DNA from 3 places in the Photobacterium sp. GB-50 genome. Region 1 is predicted to be linked to each of the others. Evidence: riboswitches for the same ligand, from Rfam matches in the RefSeq annotation. Region 1 holds a riboswitch; each other region holds the start of a gene.
What was found. A riboswitch is a leader RNA that binds a small molecule or an ion and turns the genes downstream of it on or off. The one in region 1 is predicted to bind thiamine pyrophosphate.
Positions count from the first base shown of each region.

Region 2: it holds a riboswitch for thiamine pyrophosphate, as region 1 does, so the genes downstream of both, thiB (thiamine ABC transporter substrate binding subunit) here and thiD (bifunctional hydroxymethylpyrimidine kinase/phosphomethylpyrimidine kinase) in region 1, are expected to answer to the same signal.
Region 3: it holds a riboswitch for thiamine pyrophosphate, as region 1 does, so the genes downstream of both, thiC (phosphomethylpyrimidine synthase ThiC) here and thiD (bifunctional hydroxymethylpyrimidine kinase/phosphomethylpyrimidine kinase) in region 1, are expected to answer to the same signal.

Region 1 is NZ_PYNX01000013.1:18,536-25,067, forward strand. It holds gene C9J41_RS15215 (M66 family metalloprotease) at 1-1,437, shown strand, start outside; gene thiD (bifunctional hydroxymethylpyrimidine kinase/phosphomethylpyrimidine kinase) at 1,522-2,364, opposite strand; TPP riboswitch at 2,464-2,564, opposite strand; gene C9J41_RS15225 (sigma-54-dependent Fis family transcriptional regulator) at 2,830-4,314, shown strand; gene C9J41_RS15230 (DEAD/DEAH box helicase family protein) at 4,394-6,532, shown strand, end outside.
Region 2 is NZ_PYNX01000012.1:38,345-44,876, forward strand. It holds gene thiP (thiamine/thiamine pyrophosphate ABC transporter permease ThiP) at 1-1,453, opposite strand, end outside; gene thiB (thiamine ABC transporter substrate binding subunit) at 1,466-2,455, opposite strand; TPP riboswitch at 2,569-2,682, opposite strand; gene C9J41_RS14825 (DUF547 domain-containing protein) at 2,710-3,492, opposite strand; gene leuD (3-isopropylmalate dehydratase small subunit) at 3,633-4,235, opposite strand; gene leuC (3-isopropylmalate dehydratase large subunit) at 4,251-5,693, opposite strand; gene leuB (3-isopropylmalate dehydrogenase) at 5,708-6,532, opposite strand, start outside.
Region 3 is NZ_PYNX01000016.1:34-6,565, forward strand. It holds tRNA gene C9J41_RS16435 (tRNA-Asp) at 15-91, shown strand; gene crcB (fluoride efflux transporter CrcB) at 309-692, opposite strand; gene C9J41_RS16445 (universal stress protein) at 898-1,320, shown strand; TPP riboswitch at 1,445-1,542, shown strand; gene thiC (phosphomethylpyrimidine synthase ThiC) at 1,661-3,580, shown strand; gene thiE (thiamine phosphate synthase) at 3,580-4,797, shown strand; gene C9J41_RS16460 (HesA/MoeB/ThiF family protein) at 4,787-5,572, shown strand; gene thiS (sulfur carrier protein ThiS) at 5,573-5,785, shown strand; gene C9J41_RS16470 (thiazole synthase) at 5,787-6,532, shown strand, end outside.

The sequences.
Region 1 (6,532 bases):
AATGATCTTGTTTATGTCTTAGTGAAAAACCACGCATGGATTGGTAATGTTCACCTGCCAAGCGATATAGCGTTTGAAGGTAAAACAGCACTTGTTCAAGTGACATCGCTATGGAATACCAATATTCATTATAATGATCAAAGTTTTACATTAGAGCGTGACAAAAAATATGCGTTCACTTACGCCAATGGACAGTGGGTATTAGAAGAAAACTCAACACTGGGCGGTAATATTGATCTTATCCCATACAAGCAAGGCGTACAGGTAACAACCTTGGTAGGGTATTACGATCCACAGAAAACACTACCAAGCTACATCTACCCAGCTCTGCATGGTGCATACGGTAATGTTTACCTTGATAACTTCACGGCTTCAACATGTCAGTTGGATGTGTTGACGCAAAACGGTGGCACCAAAACGTTTAACCTGTATAACCGTCGTTTGCAAGATGGTCACATGAACCGTTTTCACATCAATATTGAAAGTGCACTGAAACCATACCGCGCAGAAGTTAGCTGTGGTGGTGAAGTATTAAATACAATGGATATAGTGCCGGCAAAAGCGTCGTTAAAAGCAAGTATTGTGACAACGGAGGCAGGAAAAGCACCCGTTATCACAGGTGTTGACGATATTGTTGTTGCACATGGTGATTTATTTGCGCCACTTGCAGGAGTAACAGCGACAGATGATTACGATGGTGATGTCACTGCCTCTATCGTGGTTGAAGGTAGTGTTGATACCAATAAAGTGGGTCATTACACGCTAACTTACAAAGCTTATGACAGTGCTTTAAGTGAATCTGTTGTTGTGCGTAAAGTTGAAGTGTTTAGTGCAAAACCTGTGTTAGAAGGGATTAGCGATACGACTATTCAACTCGGTGATACCTTTGATGCAAAAACAGGTATTACCGCAAAAGATGCAGAAGATGGTGACATAACGGCCAATATTATTATCGAAGGTGAAGTCAATACGAGCCTAGCTGGTAACTACACCTTGAATTACCGTATTACTGACAGCGCACAACAAACCACAGAAGCGCAACGTGTTGTGACGGTTGAAGGTAGCGCAGTGTGCGAAAACACATGGAGTGCACAAAGTATTTATGTGGCAGGAGATGAAGTCAGCCACAATGGTGTGGTATGGCTAGCAGGTTGGTGGACAAAAGGTGAAGAGCCGGGAACAACGGGTGAGTGGGGTGTTTGGAAACAAATTGCAACCGAAGGGTGTACCTCAGTCAAACCAGAAGTGACGCCACCTGCGCCGGGAGAATATCCAACGTATCAAGCGGGCACAGTTTACCAACAAGGGGATATTGTTCGTGCTAGCGATGAGCAGTTATACCAATGTAAACCGTGGCCTAATTCAGGTTGGTGCTCAAGTGCTTCTTATGCCCCAGCAAGCAGTGCTTATTGGCAAGATGCTTGGACAAAACTGTAATCACATAATATTTACTATATAAATCAAAGCGGTGAGTTAAATCACCGCTTTTTTATATCATGTCGCGTGATGTTTCATGTCTTGTTAGCTATTTTGATCCTGTGTAAAAAAATGATTAACAGGACCATGACCACTACCGATATTGAGTAGATCAGCCGCTGAAATGGCAGAGGTAATATATTCTTTGCCACGTTGTGTTGCTTGTTCGATCGAATAACCTTGAGCAAGGTAAGAAGCAATAGCTGAAGAGAGGGTACAGCCAGTACCATGGGTATTGTGGGTATCAATACGTTTTGTTTTTAGCTCGATAATATCGTCACTTAATATCAATAAATCATTACTTTCTGAATCACTTTCTAGGTGCCCACCTTTAAGCAGTATGGCTTTTGTTTGTATGTCACGCAGTTTGCTGACTAATCCCAACATATCTGTATGATTGTGTGGGATCTCGCTGTTTGTCAGCGCAGCGGCTTCAGGTAAATTAGGCGTGATGAGATCAGCTAATGGAAGTAGTTTTTGCTTTAATGTACTAATGGCTGACTGTTGTAATAATAAGTCACCACTGGTGGCAACCATAACGGGATCAATCACAAGATAGCGTGGCTTGTACTCTTTTATTTTGTTCGCAACCAGCGTGATGATGTCACTATCGGCAAGCATGCCTATTTTAACGGCCTGAATGTTGAGATCGGTAAAAACAGCATCTAACTGTTGTTCTATCATCACAAGAGGAATAGGAAGAATACCACTAACACCTTGGGTGTTTTGCGCCGTAATTGCAGTGATCACCGAACAAGCATAGCCACCAGTTGCTGAAATAGCTTTGATATCGGCTTGAATACCCGCGCCACCACTACTGTCAGAGCCAGCAATAGTTAAAACGATAGGCGTTGTAACATGGGATGTATTATTGGTGTGTGATGACATAACAGATTCCTAATTACGCGTTAGGAACCGTTGCCAAGTCTGAAAGGATCGGTTGATGTGAAGTGATGAGATCCAGTGATAACTTGGCTAAACAATACGAATATTGTTTATTTAGTTCCCTCCGCCAGTGTTAACTGGTTCAGGTTCAACGGGTCCCACTTAAATTGTGATCTCAGCGTAATGCCCCCCGACTAACTCTCAAATCCTAATAGATAAACGTTTTGTTGTCACGTACTTATAAAATAAGGGGTTACATCAGCATTCATGTTAGACAAAAAACAAAGATGTAATGGTCAAGGTGAAATAATCATTCCCCGACAAAGAACCCGAGCAATAAAAACAATATTAGTTTCATTGACATATTATGTATTATGCAACTGCTCGGTTAAGACACTGTAGATTACCTCACACCTTTACCGCATCAGATTGATTAAAATAAACAAAACTAAAATCACGGACGTTAAAATGGCAACTCTGCTTAGCTGGCTTGGTAGAACAGATTTAGATCAAATGAAGCTAGATAAACCAGCTTCCATTGCAACCCTCGCTCTTAGAGGGCCGATGCTTGATAGCGTCGTTATTCTTGCGAGTACATGGGATGACGAATGGTTTGACTACAAGGACTGGTTAAAAAGAAAGTTAGCATGTGCTGGGCGTTCTAAAACATCAGTAGAGATAAAACGTGTCAGATTAACTTCACCGATTGATTATTTATCAATAACGAAAGTCATGCAAAAGCAATTGAGTGACGTTTCCTCAGATGCGACTCAGGTGTATATCAATCTGACATCAGGTACCCCTGCCATGACAGTTGTATCAGTGCTGCTGGGCAAGGGTAATGCTAAATGTCAGTTCGTTCAAACATCGCCAAAAGGGGAAATCAATAATGTCGATATCCCGGTAGATTTTGCCTCTGAGTATGCGAAATCTTCATCTACTGCGATTTCACAACTGGTATCCAAACACCCTAAAAATGAGGGTGCTTTTAGCTCAATAACCGCCAAATCAGCCGTAATGCAGGAAACCGTCAAAAAAGCGCAACGTTTAGCGTATTCGGATCTACCAGCATTATTATTAGGTGAAAGCGGAACGGGGAAAGAGGTACTTGCAAAGTCTATTCATCAAGCCAGCCTCCGACAGCAAAAGCCATTTAAAGCCGTCAACTGCGGTGCGCTACCTGAAAACCTCGTCGATTCAATTTTATTTGGTCACAGAAAGGGAGCCTTCACGGGAGCTGAGCGTGATCATGAAGGACTGTTTGAGCAAGCAAACGGCGGCACACTGTTTTTAGATGAAGTCGGTGAGCTTCCTTTAGTGGTGCAAGTCAAACTATTACGAGCGTTACAACAACAAGAGATCACGCGTGTGGGTGATACCGTTACCCGCACCATCGATGTACGGATAATCGCAGCCACGCATCGTGATTTATTTCGTATGGTGTCTGATGAAACGTTTCGTGAAGATTTATTTTATCGCCTCGCAGTTGGCGTTATCACATTACCGCCATTAAGGCAGCGCGCTGAAGATATTCCCGACATCATTACCACGTTCATGGCAGACATCAATCAACAGATGGAAAAGCATCCGCTGTTTGAAAGTAAAAACATTTCCGATGCTGCAATAAATTTTACCGTTTCACATCACTGGCCGGGTAATATTCGTGAGCTTTGGAATACATTGAACCGTGCTACGCTATGGTCTGAAAATAAAGAGCTAAGCCGTGCGGATATCGAAAAAGCAACATTAAGCTTAGATAATACACCGTCCGCTGAAGATAAGTTTCTTATTCCGGGCGATTTACAGCAATATATTGATAATATTAAAAAAGATGCGATTATCTCTGCCATGGATTTTGCCAGTGGAAACAAATCTAAGGCTGCTAAATCATTAGGTTTAAAAAATCATCAAACATTGAATAATTGGCTTAAAACGTACGATTTAGATGCTTGATGAAACAAAGAAAAGCGAATGGCATAAACGTTGCGATAGGCATAGGTATCAAAGGAGAGCAACTAAGGTGAAAACGTCCATGAATTTCGAACATTTACGTAATCAGTGGCCAGAGTTGGCAGAGCTTGGCGCATTTGCTGAAACCTATGCCGTGAGTGATCCGCAAAGTGCACTGGTTAAACTGCGCTGCTACGTTGAAAAAATCGTAGGCTACTTATACCGCGAGCTTCACCTTCCTGTTGCACCTAACGCCTCTATGCATGATAAGTTGGTGAGCGGTTCATTCACATCTATCGTTGATAAAACCATTGTTGATAAGTTTCACGCTGTTCGTCGAGGCGGAAACAAAGCCGCTCATGAAGGCGAAGTTAGCCAACACGATGCCATTTGGTTGCTAAAAGAATCTTATTTCATTGGCTGCTGGCTATTTATGGCATATGGCGAGGGTAAACTAAAAGATTGCCCATCGTTTACCACACCTGAAAATAGCCAAAGAGAAGATGAATCCAAAGGCGAATTTAAGCGCAAGAATAAGCAATTACAACAAAAGCTTAAACAGCATGATGAGATCTTAAAACAGGCATTGAAAGAGCTGGAAGAAACCAAGCTGGCTCAATTACAGGCTCAGAAAGAAGCGGCGCAGCTTAAAGCACAAGTAGATCAAGCCAAAGCGGATAAACTGCGTAGCAATACGCTAGCCATGAAGAGCAGCTTTGATTTTAATGAACAAGAGACTCGCAAGCGAATCATTGATGCAGACCTTCGTAGCTGTGGCTGGGATGTTGCACTTGATGAAGAGAGTACAGAGCAAGTATCCAAAGAATTTGAGGTTGATGGGCAACCAACGCAAACAGGCATAGGTTATTGTGACTACGTGCTTTGGGACGACAATGGTAAACCGTTAGCGGTTATTGAAGCCAAGCGTACACAGAAAGATGCCAAAGCAGGACGCGAACAAGCAAAATTGTATGCTGATGCGCTAGAAAAACGTTACAGCCAACGTCCTGTGATTTTCTACACCAACGGCTATGAAATTTATATTTGGGATGACGCTCAAGGCTATGCACCACGCGCTATCTTCGGTTACTACGCTAAAGACAGCCTTCAATACCTGATCCAACAACGTACTCTTAAACAAGATCTTAATACCACGCCTATCGACACCAAGGTTGCAGGGCGTATGTATCAAATGGAAAGCATCAGTCGTGTCTGTGAACGCTTTTCAGACAAACACCGCAAAGCGTTAGTGGTACAAGCAACAGGGACAGGTAAAACCCGTGTATCTATAGCATTGGCAAAACGTCTGCTTGATGCGGGATGGGCGAAGCGTGTTCTGTTTTTATGCGACCGAAAAGAGTTACGTAAACAGGCGGGTCATGCGTTTAATGAACACACCAAAGAGCCACTTTTCATCAAAGGGAAAAGTAAAAAAGATGCGGCTTCCAATGCACGTATCGTAATCGCGACTTACCCGGGCATGATCCAAAACTATGAAGAGTTCGATGTCGGTCACTTTAATCTGATCATTGCCGATGAATCTCATCGCTCTATCTACAACAAATATGGCGAGTTATTTAAATACTTTGATGCGCTACAAGTGGGGCTAACAGCAACGCCAGTTGAGATGATCTCACGCTCTACCAGTCAACTGTTTGGCTGTGACTATAAACTGCCCACAGCAAACTACCCATTAGAACAAGCGATTGAAGAGAAGAACCTTGTCCCGTTTAAGGTGGTTACCCATACCACGCAATTTTTACGTGAAGGGATCAAAGCAAGCGAACTGACGGATGAGCAAATTGCAGAGCTAGAAGATCAGGGCATTGATCCCAATACCTTGGATTTCGATTCTAAGCAAATTGATAAAGCGATATTCAATAAAGACACCAACCGAGCCATTATTCGTAACTTAATGGAAAAAGGCTTAAAAGATAAAGATAACCAACTGCCGGGTAAATCGATCATCTTTGCCCGCAGCATTGCCCATGCAGAGTTATTGGCTGAACTATTTAGCGAAATGTACCCAGATTTGGGCGGTAATTTCTGCCGCGTGATCCACTCTAAATACGAACGGGCTGAAGAGTTAATCGACAACTTCAAAAGCGCAGAAGGGAACGACGATGACATTACCATCGCGGTATCTGTCGATATGCTAGATACCGGTATTGATGTCCCTGAATGTGTCAACCTGGTGTTTGCGAAACCGATTAAATCGAAA
Region 2 (6,532 bases), on a different contig from region 1:
GCGTTTGAAAGTCTTGACTGCCAAATAATGCAATCGCACCTAAATCCCCCAGAGATAAGACAAAGCTAATAGCGAGAGCTTGGGCAATAGGGGCACGTAACGCACGCCACTCAACCAAACGTAATCGCGATAGATGCGTCATCCCTAAACTGCGACATAACGGATTATATTGCTGCGCGAGGTGGAGCATTGGTTGACTTAATGTTTTGATTACATAGGGCAGTGCCATTAGGGCATTAACACAGACCACAACCCAAAACGCAGCACTGTAAGCATCAGTATATTGGCGCAGTAAAAGAAAAATACCAGTACTTAACACTAACCCAGGTGTCACTAAAATCACTGTGCCGATCATTTCAATCCCGTCAGCAGCCAGTTTTTTACGTGCTAAGCGTAAGCTACGACTCGTGATGAGGATCATGACGCCAAGACAAAATGCTAATAAGCAGGAAAATAGTGCGATATGGAGTGAGTTAGTGATTGCTGACCATAACTGCTTTTGTTCTAAGATATTAAATAATTGATGGTTAATACCCGATACAAAGACGGCAATGATCGGTGGTATAACAAACACTAACGCACTGATGATCCAGAATACATCCCAACATTTAGCGCGCCATGTATCGTTATAATTCACTACCTTTTTGCTGATAGAGCCGTTTAGGGTAGAAAGCGGTTTAGCAAAACGTTGGGTAAAAAGCACTAATGAGCAGCAAAGTAGCATTTGCCATAAGGCTAAAATCGCACCTGTCGCTAAATCAAAGTCATAACGCAACGCTTGATATATGGCGAGCTCGATAGTGGTTGATTTAGGACCACCGCCAAGCGACATGATCACGGCAAAGCTGGTAAAGCACAACATAAAGACTAAACCCGCGATATGCGGCAGTTGTTGGCGTAGTCGAGGCCATGCAATTAAGCGAAATTTACTCCAGCCAGTAATACTTAAATGCGCTGCAAGCTGATGTTGCTCTGCAGGGATACCATCGAGACTTTGCAGTAGAAAACGCACGGTCAGTGGCAGGTTTAAAAATACGTGAGCCAGTAAAATCCCGCTTAAACCGTAAATGTTTAATGGCGGTAAGCCTAGTATTTCTAGGTTATGGCTGATCAATCCACTTTTGCCATAAATCGATAATAACCCAAAAACAGCAACCAATACGGGTATCACGAGCGTCATCGCAAATAAACGTAATAGCAGAGCTTTTCCTACAAACTGCCGTCGTGAGAGTGCATAAGCAATGGGAATCGCTGGGATGATGCTAAATAGAGTCGACAAGATGGCTTGATAGAAGCTAAATCCAGTTACATGTCGCAGATAAGGATCATGCCATAGTGTTGATAGTTGCCAGTCGTTAGCTTGGCTGATTAAGGCGGTGAGCGCGGCAACAACAACAAAAGTGATCAGCCCGGCACTGATAATGCCGGGCAATAAGGTAATGCGTTTGTTCAAAGTCTTAAACCATTACTGAGTGAGGGCTTGCTGCCACTCTCGGATCCAGGCTTTGCGATGCGTTGCCACTTCGTCGGCACTAAATTCAAGTGCTTTGCTTGGTACGGTGAGTTCATCAAAACCTTTCGGTAGGCTTTGCTTTGTTACTGGATACATCCAGTTGTGAGTAGCGATTTGTGACTGAAAAGCATCACTTACAATAAATTGCATAAATTGATCGGCAAGCTTTGGATGTGGGCTATTTTTCATTTTTGCTGCCACTTCAACTTGCATGTAATGGCCTTCTTTGAAGTTAGCCGCTTTGTACTGGTGTTTGTCTTCAGCAATGATGTGATAGGCCGGTGATGTGGTGTAAGAAAGCACCATATCTGATTCGCCTTTTAAGAACATGTTATAGGCTTCAGACCAGCCCTTAGTGACGGTCACTGTGTGTTTCGCTAGTTGCTGCCACATTTCAGGGGCTTTATCACCGTAGACCGATTTGATCCATAACATAAGACCTTGGCCTGGGGTTGAAGTACGAGGATCTTGATAGATAACGCTGATATTTTGATCTTTGATCAGAGCATCTAAACTCGCTGGTGGGTTTTTCAGTTTATCGCTGTCATACACAAAGGCAAAATAGCCGTAATCATAAGGGATGAAAGTATCATCACTCCAACCTTTAGGAAGCGTGAGCTTACTGGTATCAACATCACTTTTTGCTAATAGGCCGGTATTTTTCGCTTCTGTCATTAGGTTGTTATCTAGCCCTAATAACACATCTGCTTTACTGTTTTTCCCTTCAAGACGAACGCGATTTAAAATCGATACGCCATCTTCTAAAGAAACAAAATTGACCGTACAACCATTACATTGTTTTTCAAACGCTTTCTTTACTACAGGACCAGGACCCCAGTCGGAAGCAAAGGAGCTGTAGGTATAAACATTAAGAGTATTGTCTGAGGCGAAAGCTGAGCTTGCAACTAATGACAGAGAGATTAGGGGAAGAAGAGTGTTTATTTTTTTCACTATGCGCTCCGAGATGTCCTGCATCCTTGGGACAAAAATTGAAAGAGAGAGCGGCACAGGTTTGAGTGCTGTTGCATCATGCAATGGTCAGCGAGCTCGAAAGCATGTTCGAGCATCTCAATTCCTACGCCAGCATTACCTGGTTCAGGTTCAATGGGTCCTGCTATAAAGCACGTATGCCTAACAATCTCAGCCAAATGGCTCCCCAATGAGAACAGACTATTGTACCTGCAACTGTATCGAAGTTATAGCTTCTGATTAAGTTGCCAATTATAGATGTAATGGATCTGAGTGAATTGTAGGTTAGGCGTAATACGATAATGATTAAGGTGTTGTTGTAACTCAATTAACGATCCAAAATCAGCTTGATACCAATCATAGATAGATGACAGTGTGATGCCATTTTTTGTTATTTTTATTGCTTTTTCACTATTAATAAAACGTGTTGCAGCTTGATCTAACTGGGAGTCTAATCGATCGCTATTAAACGCTTTAGGCAGTAAATCAGGGCAACCGAGGCTGGCACAGTTGACTGCGTAGTGGATCCTAGGATCTTGCCAGATAGGGCGTAAGATCCGATGTTCAATATCGTTTAAAGTTAGCTTTTTATTATTAATGGTAATAATGGTTTGATCCCATGGCCCAAAGCTAAATAAACCTCCAAGTTTAGTGATTGATTTTACAGGGTAATTATCAATAATTAATTGAACGGTTAGGGCGTTATATAAATTAACCCAATAGGCAAATTGAACATTACGATTATAACGGTGAGGATTTTGGGCACTGAGTCGCTTAATATAAGTTGCTAGCTTTTGTTTATCTGCACTTGATACTTGGTTATAACGAAATAAGGTTTGATCCGGTTGAATGACAAGATATTTATCGAGTAGTTGCTGCCAATCTTGATGACTGATCTTGTTTGTGTTTTTAGGATCATGAGGTTGCCAATATGACCAGAGTTCGGATTTTGGCGCAGCAAAGATCGGCAGAGTGAATAACAGCAGCCAAGTGGCAATAACAATACGCATATTTTTCCTATTAATATAATAAGTAACAATATTGATTAAGACCGTAATAAGTATTGGCTAATTTCATTATCTTTTTGATATTTTAAATAAAAACGCCCTGTTTATATTAAACAGGGCGTCCGATTTCAGATGATGTACGATTACGCTAAGAAGCGAGGAATACGGTTTTCAAAGTCTGTAATTTTATCTTCGTGTTGCAGTGTCAAACCGATATTGTCTAAGCCATTTAATAGGCAGTGACGACGGAATTCATCAATTTCAAAGGTGTACTCTTTACCATCCGCACTGACGATCATTTTTTCAAGATCAACCGTGATCTGTGCGCCTTCATTTTCATCGACATACTTAAATAAAGTATCAACGTCTTGCTCAGAGAGACGTACGGGCACCATTTGGTTATTGATCGAGTTACCATAGAAAATATCGGCAAAGCTTGGCGCAATCATAACTTGGATACCGTAATCAGCAAGCGCCCACGGTGCATGTTCACGAGAAGAGCCACAACCAAAGTTTTCACGCGCCAGTAAAATACTCGCGCCTTGGTAGCGAGGGGCGTTCATAATAAAGTCAGGGTTTGCCTGCTCGCCTGCATCATCTAGAAAACGCCAATCATGGAAAAGGTGCTTACCAAATCCAGTTCGAGTTACTTTCTGCAAAAACTGTTTTGGAATAATCGCATCGGTATCAATATTTGCCGTATCTAGCGGTACAACTAAACCTGTGTGTTGTTTAAAACCTGTCATGTTCAAATCCTTTTGTTACACCGATGCGGCATCTAGTTGGCGAATATCAACAAAATGTCCGGCACATGCCGCTGCTGCTGCCATGGCTGGGCTAACTAGATGAGTACGCCCATCACGACCTTGACGGCCTTCAAAGTTACGGTTACTGGTTGACGCACAACGCTCACCGGGACCTAAGCGATCGTTATTCATTGCCAGACACATTGAACAACCGGGTAGTCGCCATTCGAAGCCTGCTTCAATGAAGATTTTATCAAGCCCTTCTTTTTCAGCTTGTGCTTTCACTTGCTCTGAGCCAGGAACGACTAAAGCTTGTACGTTAGCGGCAACTTTACGCCCTTTGGCAATGGCTGCTGCTGCGCGCATATCTTCAATACGTGAGTTAGTGCATGAACCGATAAAGACTTTATCAACAGTAAAATCAGACAGGGCTTTGCCAGCTTCTAGTCCCATGTAAGCTAATGCTTTTTCTGCAGAGGCTTTTTCAACGGGATCGTTAAAGCTTTCAGGGGCAGGGATTGGCTCATCAACGGCAATCACTTGACCTGGGTTTGTTCCCCATGTCACTTGTGGCTTTATGTCTTTAGCATCGAGCGTTACAACGGCATCAAACTCGGCGTTCGGATCGGATTTCAATGATGTCCAGTATTCTACTGCGGCATCAAAATCTGCGCCTTTCGGGGCAAATTCACGATCTTTAATATAATCAAAGGTCGTTTGATCCGGTGCAATTAAACCTGCTTTAGCGCCTAGTTCAATCGCCATATTACAAACGGTCATACGACCTTCCATTGTAAGGTCTGTGATGGCTTCGCCACAGAACTCAACCACATAGCCAGTACCGCCAGCTGCGGTTGTTTTACCAATGATGGCAAGGACGATGTCTTTTGCTGTAATGCCTTCAGCTACTTTACCTTTAACTTCAATCTTCATGGTTTTCGCACGAGATTGTTTTAAGGTTTGGGTGGCTAAGACATGTTCTACTTCCGAGGTACCAATACCGAAGGCCAGTGCACCAAAGGCACCGTGAGTCGCGGTGTGTGAGTCACCACAAACAATGGTCATACCCGGCAGAGTAATACCCAGCTCAGGTCCCATGACGTGTACAATGCCTTGATATTTGTGGTTTAAGTCATACAGGGTGACACCAAACTCTTCACAGTTTTTTGCCAGTGTTTCCATTTGAATACGTGCCATTTCCCCCGATGCATTGATATCTTTAGTTTGGGTAGAAACGTTGTGATCCATCGTGGCGAATGTTTTTGATACTTGACGCACTTTACGACCCTTCTCACGCAAGCCATCAAAAGCTTGCGGGGATGTCACTTCATGTACAAGGTGACGGTCGATATATAAGATCGGGTTTTCCCCTTCTGCTGCAACGGCAACATGGGAATCGTAAACTTTTTCATAAAGCGTTTTAGGTGAAGCTGAAGCGTTATTATTAGTGTTCGACATTGCTCAATGCTCCCTTATGCTTGTTGAATGTAGGCTGCGATCTTATCGCCCATTTCACTGGTGGTGAGTGCAGGCTTATCACTCGCAAGATCGGCAGTTAACTCCCCAGCTTCCAGCGCTTGTGATACCGCTTGTTCGATAGCACGCGCTGCTGTTTCTTCACCTAGGCTGTAACGAAGCATCAGTGCTGCTGATAGGATCTGCGCGACTGGATTTGCAATGTTTTTACCTGCAATATCCGGTGCTGAACCGCCGGCAGGCTCGTACATACCAAACTTATCTTGGTTAAGGCTAGCTGAAGGCAACATACCCATAGAACCTGTGATCATTGCACATTCATCCGAGATGATATCGCCGAAGATATTTGAACATAGCATGACATCAAATTGAGAAGGATCTTTGATCAGCTGCATGGTCGCGTTATCAATGTACATATGAGTTAACGTCACATCAGGGTAATCTTTTGCGATTTCTTCTACGACTTCACGCCATAAAATAGAGCTCTGTAGGACGTTAGCTTTATCAATAGAGCAGACTTTTTTGCTGCGTAAGCGAGCTGATTCAAACGCAATTTTTGCAATACGTTCAATTTCATAGCGGTAGTAGACTTCAGTATCGAACGCTTTTTCTTGTGCGCCTTCACCTTCGCGGCCCTTTGGCTGACCAAAGTAAATACCGCCAGTGAGCTCACGCACAACAGCAATATCAAAACCACGCTCTGAAATATCAGCGCGTAGCGGAGAGAACTTCTCTAAGCCACGGTGAATTTGAGCTGGACGCAGATTACAAAATAATTGGAAGTGTTTACGAAGTGGTAGAAGAGCACCACGTTCAGGTTG
Region 3 (6,532 bases), on a different contig from region 1:
TTTTATCTCCGTGTGGAGCGGTAGTTCAGTTGGTTAGAATACCGGCCTGTCACGCCGGGGGTCGCGGGTTCGAGTCCCGTCCGCTCCGCCACTTTATTAAAGAAACCTGAATCGAAAGATTCAGGTTTTTTTTCGTCTGAAGATAAGTGCCATAAACATAGCTAAGAAATATATAGCGTTACTTAGAATTTTAATCTAAATAGAATAATGAATTACTTGTTGTTCTTCTTCATTAGCATAAAGTGATGACTCGTTTAATTTAGATATAAAAAAACCGCCATGCAGGCGGTTTTTTTATCGGTTATCTATTAACTTTTCATCATAAGCTGGTAGCCAACATAACAAGCAGCAATGCTGACAATAACGTTAAGTAAAATGTTTAAACCTGCTTTGAAAAATTCACCTTGTTGCATCAAGACAACATTGTCCATTGAGAACGTGGAGAATGTTGTTAGTGCGCCTAGGAAGCCTAAGCCGATAATAGGTCGCCATGGTGCAGCTTCAATCATTCCTTGATTAAGTGCTGACATCAATAGCCCCATGATCAAGGAGCCCAGCACGTTTACGGTTAAAGTACCGTATGGGAAGCCACGGCCAAATAGCATTACGCATAGCTCAGAAATGAGGTATCTTGAGCAGGCGCCGAATGCACCACCAAGCGCGATGAATCCTAGTAATAAATATTGGCTCATTGGGATCTCGTTTATATTTTTAGGTAATGATAGAAAGCGCTCATGATAATCGCTAGCGAGAAAAGTGAGAACTCTCCAAAAATGCAATCATTGATTTAAGTTAATATTAAATAGTCAGCGTAATACTTAGTTGTATAGCTATATTTATAGCATCATAATCATAAATAATGAATTTACTATGAGCCTTAGCTCAAGGAGGCTAGGTATGTCGCTTTACCAAACAGTGTTATTAGCGGTTAATCCTGAAGATAAAAATGCGCATAAATTGATGGTGAAAGCTGGCGTTATCGCTGAGCAAAATCACGCTGATTTACATGTTGCTTATGTTGAGCCAGGGATCGGAAACGTAAGTTTTATTGATGTGGAAGTTGAGCTACAAGAAGAGCATGATGCGATTGCAAAAAAACGCATGAAAGAGTTATCTGATTTAATTACAGCTTCTTCTCATAAAGTTAAAGCGATACATACTGCAGATGGCGATGTTTCAAAGCATATAGAGGCTTTAGCAAAAGAACTGAATGCTAGCCTAGTGATCACCGGTTACCATAAATCGACTTTTCACTTGTTTGGTGATTTAAGTGATTCTTTGGCTAATCACCTAGGTTGTGATGTATTAATTTCACAGTAACAACGATTAAAATATGCAATGTAATAATAAGCCGTGTTGATGCACGGCTTTTTGTTGTTTGTCACTTTTTATTATTTTTCTCAGTATAAAGGTTGTTGCACTATAACGGCTTCTTTATACTCATTGCTACTTGTCGGAGTGCCATATGGCTGAGACCGCATTGCGGGATCCGTTGAACCTGATCAGGCTAATACCTGCGAAGGGAACGAGAGAATGTCTTCTGCTACATATCTTAAGGGATCACTGTATGCATCTGCATAGCTGTACTTAGGTACACACCTCTTGTTTACGCCCATCCGCCAAGCATTTTCCCCTACATTGAAAAATCAAGGAAACTGCTATGTCGAATCGCAAGCAAGCGAGACTGGAAGCGAAACAATTTATTGAATCATTAACAGCACAACCATACCCGAACTCACAGAAAGTGTATGTTCAAGGTAGCCGTCCTGATGTGCTTGTTCCTATGCGTGAAATCACTCTAGCTGATAGCTTGGTTGGTGGCAGTAAAGAATCTCCTATCTTTGAGCCTAACGAGCCTATTCGCGTTTACGACACTTCTGGTTTTTACACTGATCCTGAAAAAAACATCGATATCTATAATGGCTTGCCGTTAGTGCGTGAGCAATGGATCGCAGAGCGTGACGATACTGAATTACTAGAAGGGTTAAGCTCTGAGTATGCCAATGAACGTTTAGATGATAAGACGCTTGATGATTTACGTTTTGCGGAACGTGCGCGTATTCGTTGTGCAAAAGCTGGGCGTTGTGTGACGCAATTACATTATGCGCGCCAAGGTATTATTACGCCTGAGATGGAATATATCGCGATCCGTGAAAATATGGGTCGTGCGAAATACCGTGATGAAGTATTAAACCAACAACATCCAGGTGTGAGCTTTGGTGCTAATTTACCAAAAGAAATTACGCCTGAGTTTGTGCGTAAAGAAGTGGCTGAAGGCCGAGCAATTATTCCTGCCAACATTAACCATCCTGAAACTGAGCCAATGATCATTGGCCGTAATTTCCTTGTTAAAGTGAATGCCAATATTGGTAACTCAGCGGTGAGTTCATCGATTGAAGAAGAAGTTGAAAAACTTGTCTGGTCGACCCGTTGGGGTGGCGATACGGTAATGGATTTATCAACTGGTCGAAATATTCACGAAACGCGTGAATGGATCATCCGTAATAGCCCTGTTCCGATTGGTACTGTACCTATGTACCAAGCACTTGAAAAAGTAAATGGTGTGGCTGAGAACCTTAACTGGGAAGTGTTCCGTGACACATTACTAGAGCAAGCTGAGCAAGGGGTGGATTACTTCACTATCCATGCTGGCGTACTGCTTCGTTATGTACCTATGACGGCGAAACGTGTAACCGGTATTGTATCGCGTGGCGGCTCTATCATGGCGAAGTGGTGTTTGGCACACCATAAAGAAAGCTTCCTCTATCAGCACTTCCGTGAGATTTGTGAGATCTGTGCGCAATACGATATTTCACTATCACTGGGCGATGGCTTGCGTCCAGGTTCTGTAGCCGATGCTAATGATGAAGCCCAGTTTAGTGAACTACGCACATTAGGTGAGCTAACTAAAATTGCATGGGAATACGATGTACAGGTCATGATTGAAGGCCCCGGTCACGTACCCATGCACATGATCAAAGAAAACATGGAAGAGCAGCTAGAGCATTGTCATGAAGCGCCATTCTATACCTTAGGTCCACTGACGACAGACATCGCACCGGGTTATGATCATATTACATCGGGTATTGGTGCGGCGATGATTGGTTGGTATGGCTGTGCAATGCTTTGTTATGTGACACCCAAAGAACACTTAGGCTTGCCTAATAAAGACGATGTAAAAGTCGGTCTTATCACTTATAAACTCTGTGCCCATGCTGCTGATTTAGCAAAAGGCCACCCTGGTGCACAAGTGCGCGATAATGCCTTATCTAAAGCGCGTTTTGAATTCCGTTGGGAAGATCAATTTAATCTCGGTCTTGACCCTGAAACGGCGCGTGCCTATCACGATGAAACTCTCCCTCAAGAGTCAGGCAAAGTTGCCCATTTCTGTTCAATGTGTGGCCCTAAATTCTGTTCAATGAAGATCTCTCAAGAAGTACGAGATTACGCTAAGGGGTTAGAAGACTCAGAAATCGCGATCAAGCTATTAGATGATCCACTTGAAGGCATGCAGCAAAAAGCACAAGAGTTTCGATCTAAAGGTAGTGAGTTATATCACCTAGCTAAAGAGGAAAGCTAATGAGCACCTTAAGCTTACCAAAGGTCTTATCGTCTCTGGTGATGCATATTGAGCCATTATTAGCCTCTGCGACAGAGTATCAGTTAGGTGAGCAAGTCACGTTAATACCATCAAGCCAAGAGTGGATTGAGGTATCGACGCCCTCTTGCGTTAAACGAGTGGGCTTTGAACAAGCCTGCTCCACTCAGCTAATTGATTATGTATTTCAAGATCAATGGGTATCTTCTGAGGTAGATCTTTCGCTGATCAAAGCGCAAATACTGGAACGATCTAACGTTGTGGTATGTGGTTTACCTGTCAATGGTGGTTATCTTGATCTTTGGCATCATGATGGTGACGTTCGTGGTTGTTTCAGTGTTGAGCTTGGTAATGCGACTCAACAGAGAGCGATGTTATTGGTGGCACTCGCGCTTGATTACCCCTTAGAAGATGCTCTAGTGCTGGCAAGGGCGTATGCCCAGTCAATGCAGATGGGCATTTGGCCAACTGAGCGTGATGCTTTCCCTGACATCGTTTGTGCTAATTTTTCAAAGCTGTTAGATATTGGTTGGCAAGATCAATGTCAGCCAGTTGAAGCTTTTGCAGCTGTTGATAGTGAGAAACTGACGTTATATCCGGTAGTGGATTCCGTCCAATGGGTTAAGCAGTTACTTGAATTGGATGTGAAAACCACTCAGCTGCGGATCAAAGATCCGAATGCACAAGGTTTAGAGCAAGATGTTGCTCATGCTATTGCGTTAGGTCTGCAGGCAAATGCGCAGGTCTTTATTAATGACTATTGGCAACTGGCTATTGAGCATGGTGCTTTTGGGGTGCATTTGGGACAAGAAGATTTAGCGGTCGCTGATCTCAATGCCATTCAACAAGCGAATCTTCGCTTAGGGATCTCAACCCATGGGTATTACGAGATATTACGTGCGATGGCATTTAATCCCAGTTATATCGCCCTTGGTCATATTTACCCAACCACAACCAAGCAAATGCCGTCATTACCGCAAGGCGTTCACCGCTTAAAGCTGTATCAACAATTGATTGGCAATACGTTTCCAACAGTGGCAATTGGGGGTATTGATTTATCTCGTGTGCCCGTCGTTTGGAAAACAGGGGTGAGTAGCGTTGCGGTGGTACGTGCGATCACCCAGTCAAGTGAGCCTGCGATTGCCGTCGAACAACTCAATCAATGCTTATCTGAGCGGGAGGTGATGTATGACAACTGACAGACTCTCTGATACTGCTTTTATTCGATATAATCGACAAATCATGCTGGAAGAGATGGGAGAGCAGGGGCAACTTGCACTTAACAATGCCAAGGTATTGATCGTCGGTGCGGGAGGTTTAGGCTCAGCGGCAGCGATGTATCTAGCGGCTGCGGGTGTTGGGTTACTGGTGATTGCTGATGATGATGAGGTTGAGAGTTCGAACTTGCAGCGTCAGGTGATTTATCGAGAAACCGATGTGTCACTCAATAAAGCGCAAGCAGCCTGTGATCAGCTTTTAGCATTGAACCCATTGGTACGAACGCGTGCAGTAAAAGCCAAGCTTGCAGGTTTTCAACTCGTAATGGAAGTACAACAGGCCGATATTGTACTTGATTGCAGTGACAACTGGGCTACCCGTTATGCGGTCAATCAAGCTTGTTATCAGCATCAAACACCACTGATTGCCGGTGCGTCGATAGGTTGGCAAGGACAGTTACTGGCGTTTGATTTCAGGCAGGCCTCACCGTGTTATCAATGTGTGTTTCCATTTAGTACTGAAGCGTCACCACAAGATAAAAATTGTCGTAGTAACGGCGTGATGGGGCCTGTTGTTGGCACTATTGGAACGTTACAAGCGCTTAATGCGATCAAAGCTATCGCAGGTGTTGCTGAAGTTGGGTTTGGTTTGCTGCAGCAATTTAATGGCTTAACAGGAAAATGGCAGCAGGTATCAATCGATGCTGATTCTGGTTGCCCTGTGTGTGGTCAGCAAGATCAAAGAGAGGTTGTGTAAATGGCTACCATGATAAGTATCTGGTTGAACGATGAATCTATGTCTTGCGAGGCTGAGCAAACCGTTCATCAATTTGTTAAGCAGTTAGATTTACCCATACAAGGTACTGCGGTCGCGATAAATCAGCGCATTGTTGGAGCCAGTGAGTGGTCGACAACCGTCATTGCTGATGGCGATCAGATCGCGTTATTTCAAGCGATAGCTGGAGGTTAATATGTTGACTATTGCAGATAAAACATTCACATCGAGACTGTTTACCGGAACAGGTAAATACGCCAATCGTGATGTTATGGCAGAATCGATTTTAGCAACAGGATCTGAGCTCGTGACTATGGCACTAAAGCGAGTCAATATCGCTGAGCGTGATGACGATATCTTAGCACCATTGATCCAAGCAGGAGTGAACTTACTGCCTAATACGTCAGGGGCGAAAAATGCCAAAGAAGCGATCTTTGCCGCGCAGTTAGCCCGAGAAGCATTGGGGACGAATTGGCTAAAATTAGAAATTCACCCTGATCCAAAATACCTCATGCCTGATCCGATTGAAACGCTAAAAGCGGCTGAGCAATTGGTAAAAGAAGGGTTTGTCGTATTGCCTTACTGTCATGCCGATCCTGTGCTTTGTAAGCGATTAGAAGATGTGGGTTGCGCTGCCGTGATGCCATTAGGTGCGCCGATTGGCTCGAATAAAGGGGTCGCTTCTCGCGATTTTCTTCGCATTATTATCGATCAGGCGCAAGTACCTGTGGTGGTGGATGCGGGCATTGGGGCACCTTCTCATGCCGCAGAAGCGATGGAAATGGGGGCTGATGCGGTATTGGTCAATACTGCCATCGCAGCGGCAAGTGATCCGATTGCAATGGGGCGTGCATTTAAATTGGCCGTGGAAAGTGGTCGTATGGCCTATGAAGCGGGTCTTGCAGGTAAGGTGAACCATGCAATTGCATCAAGTCCATTAAC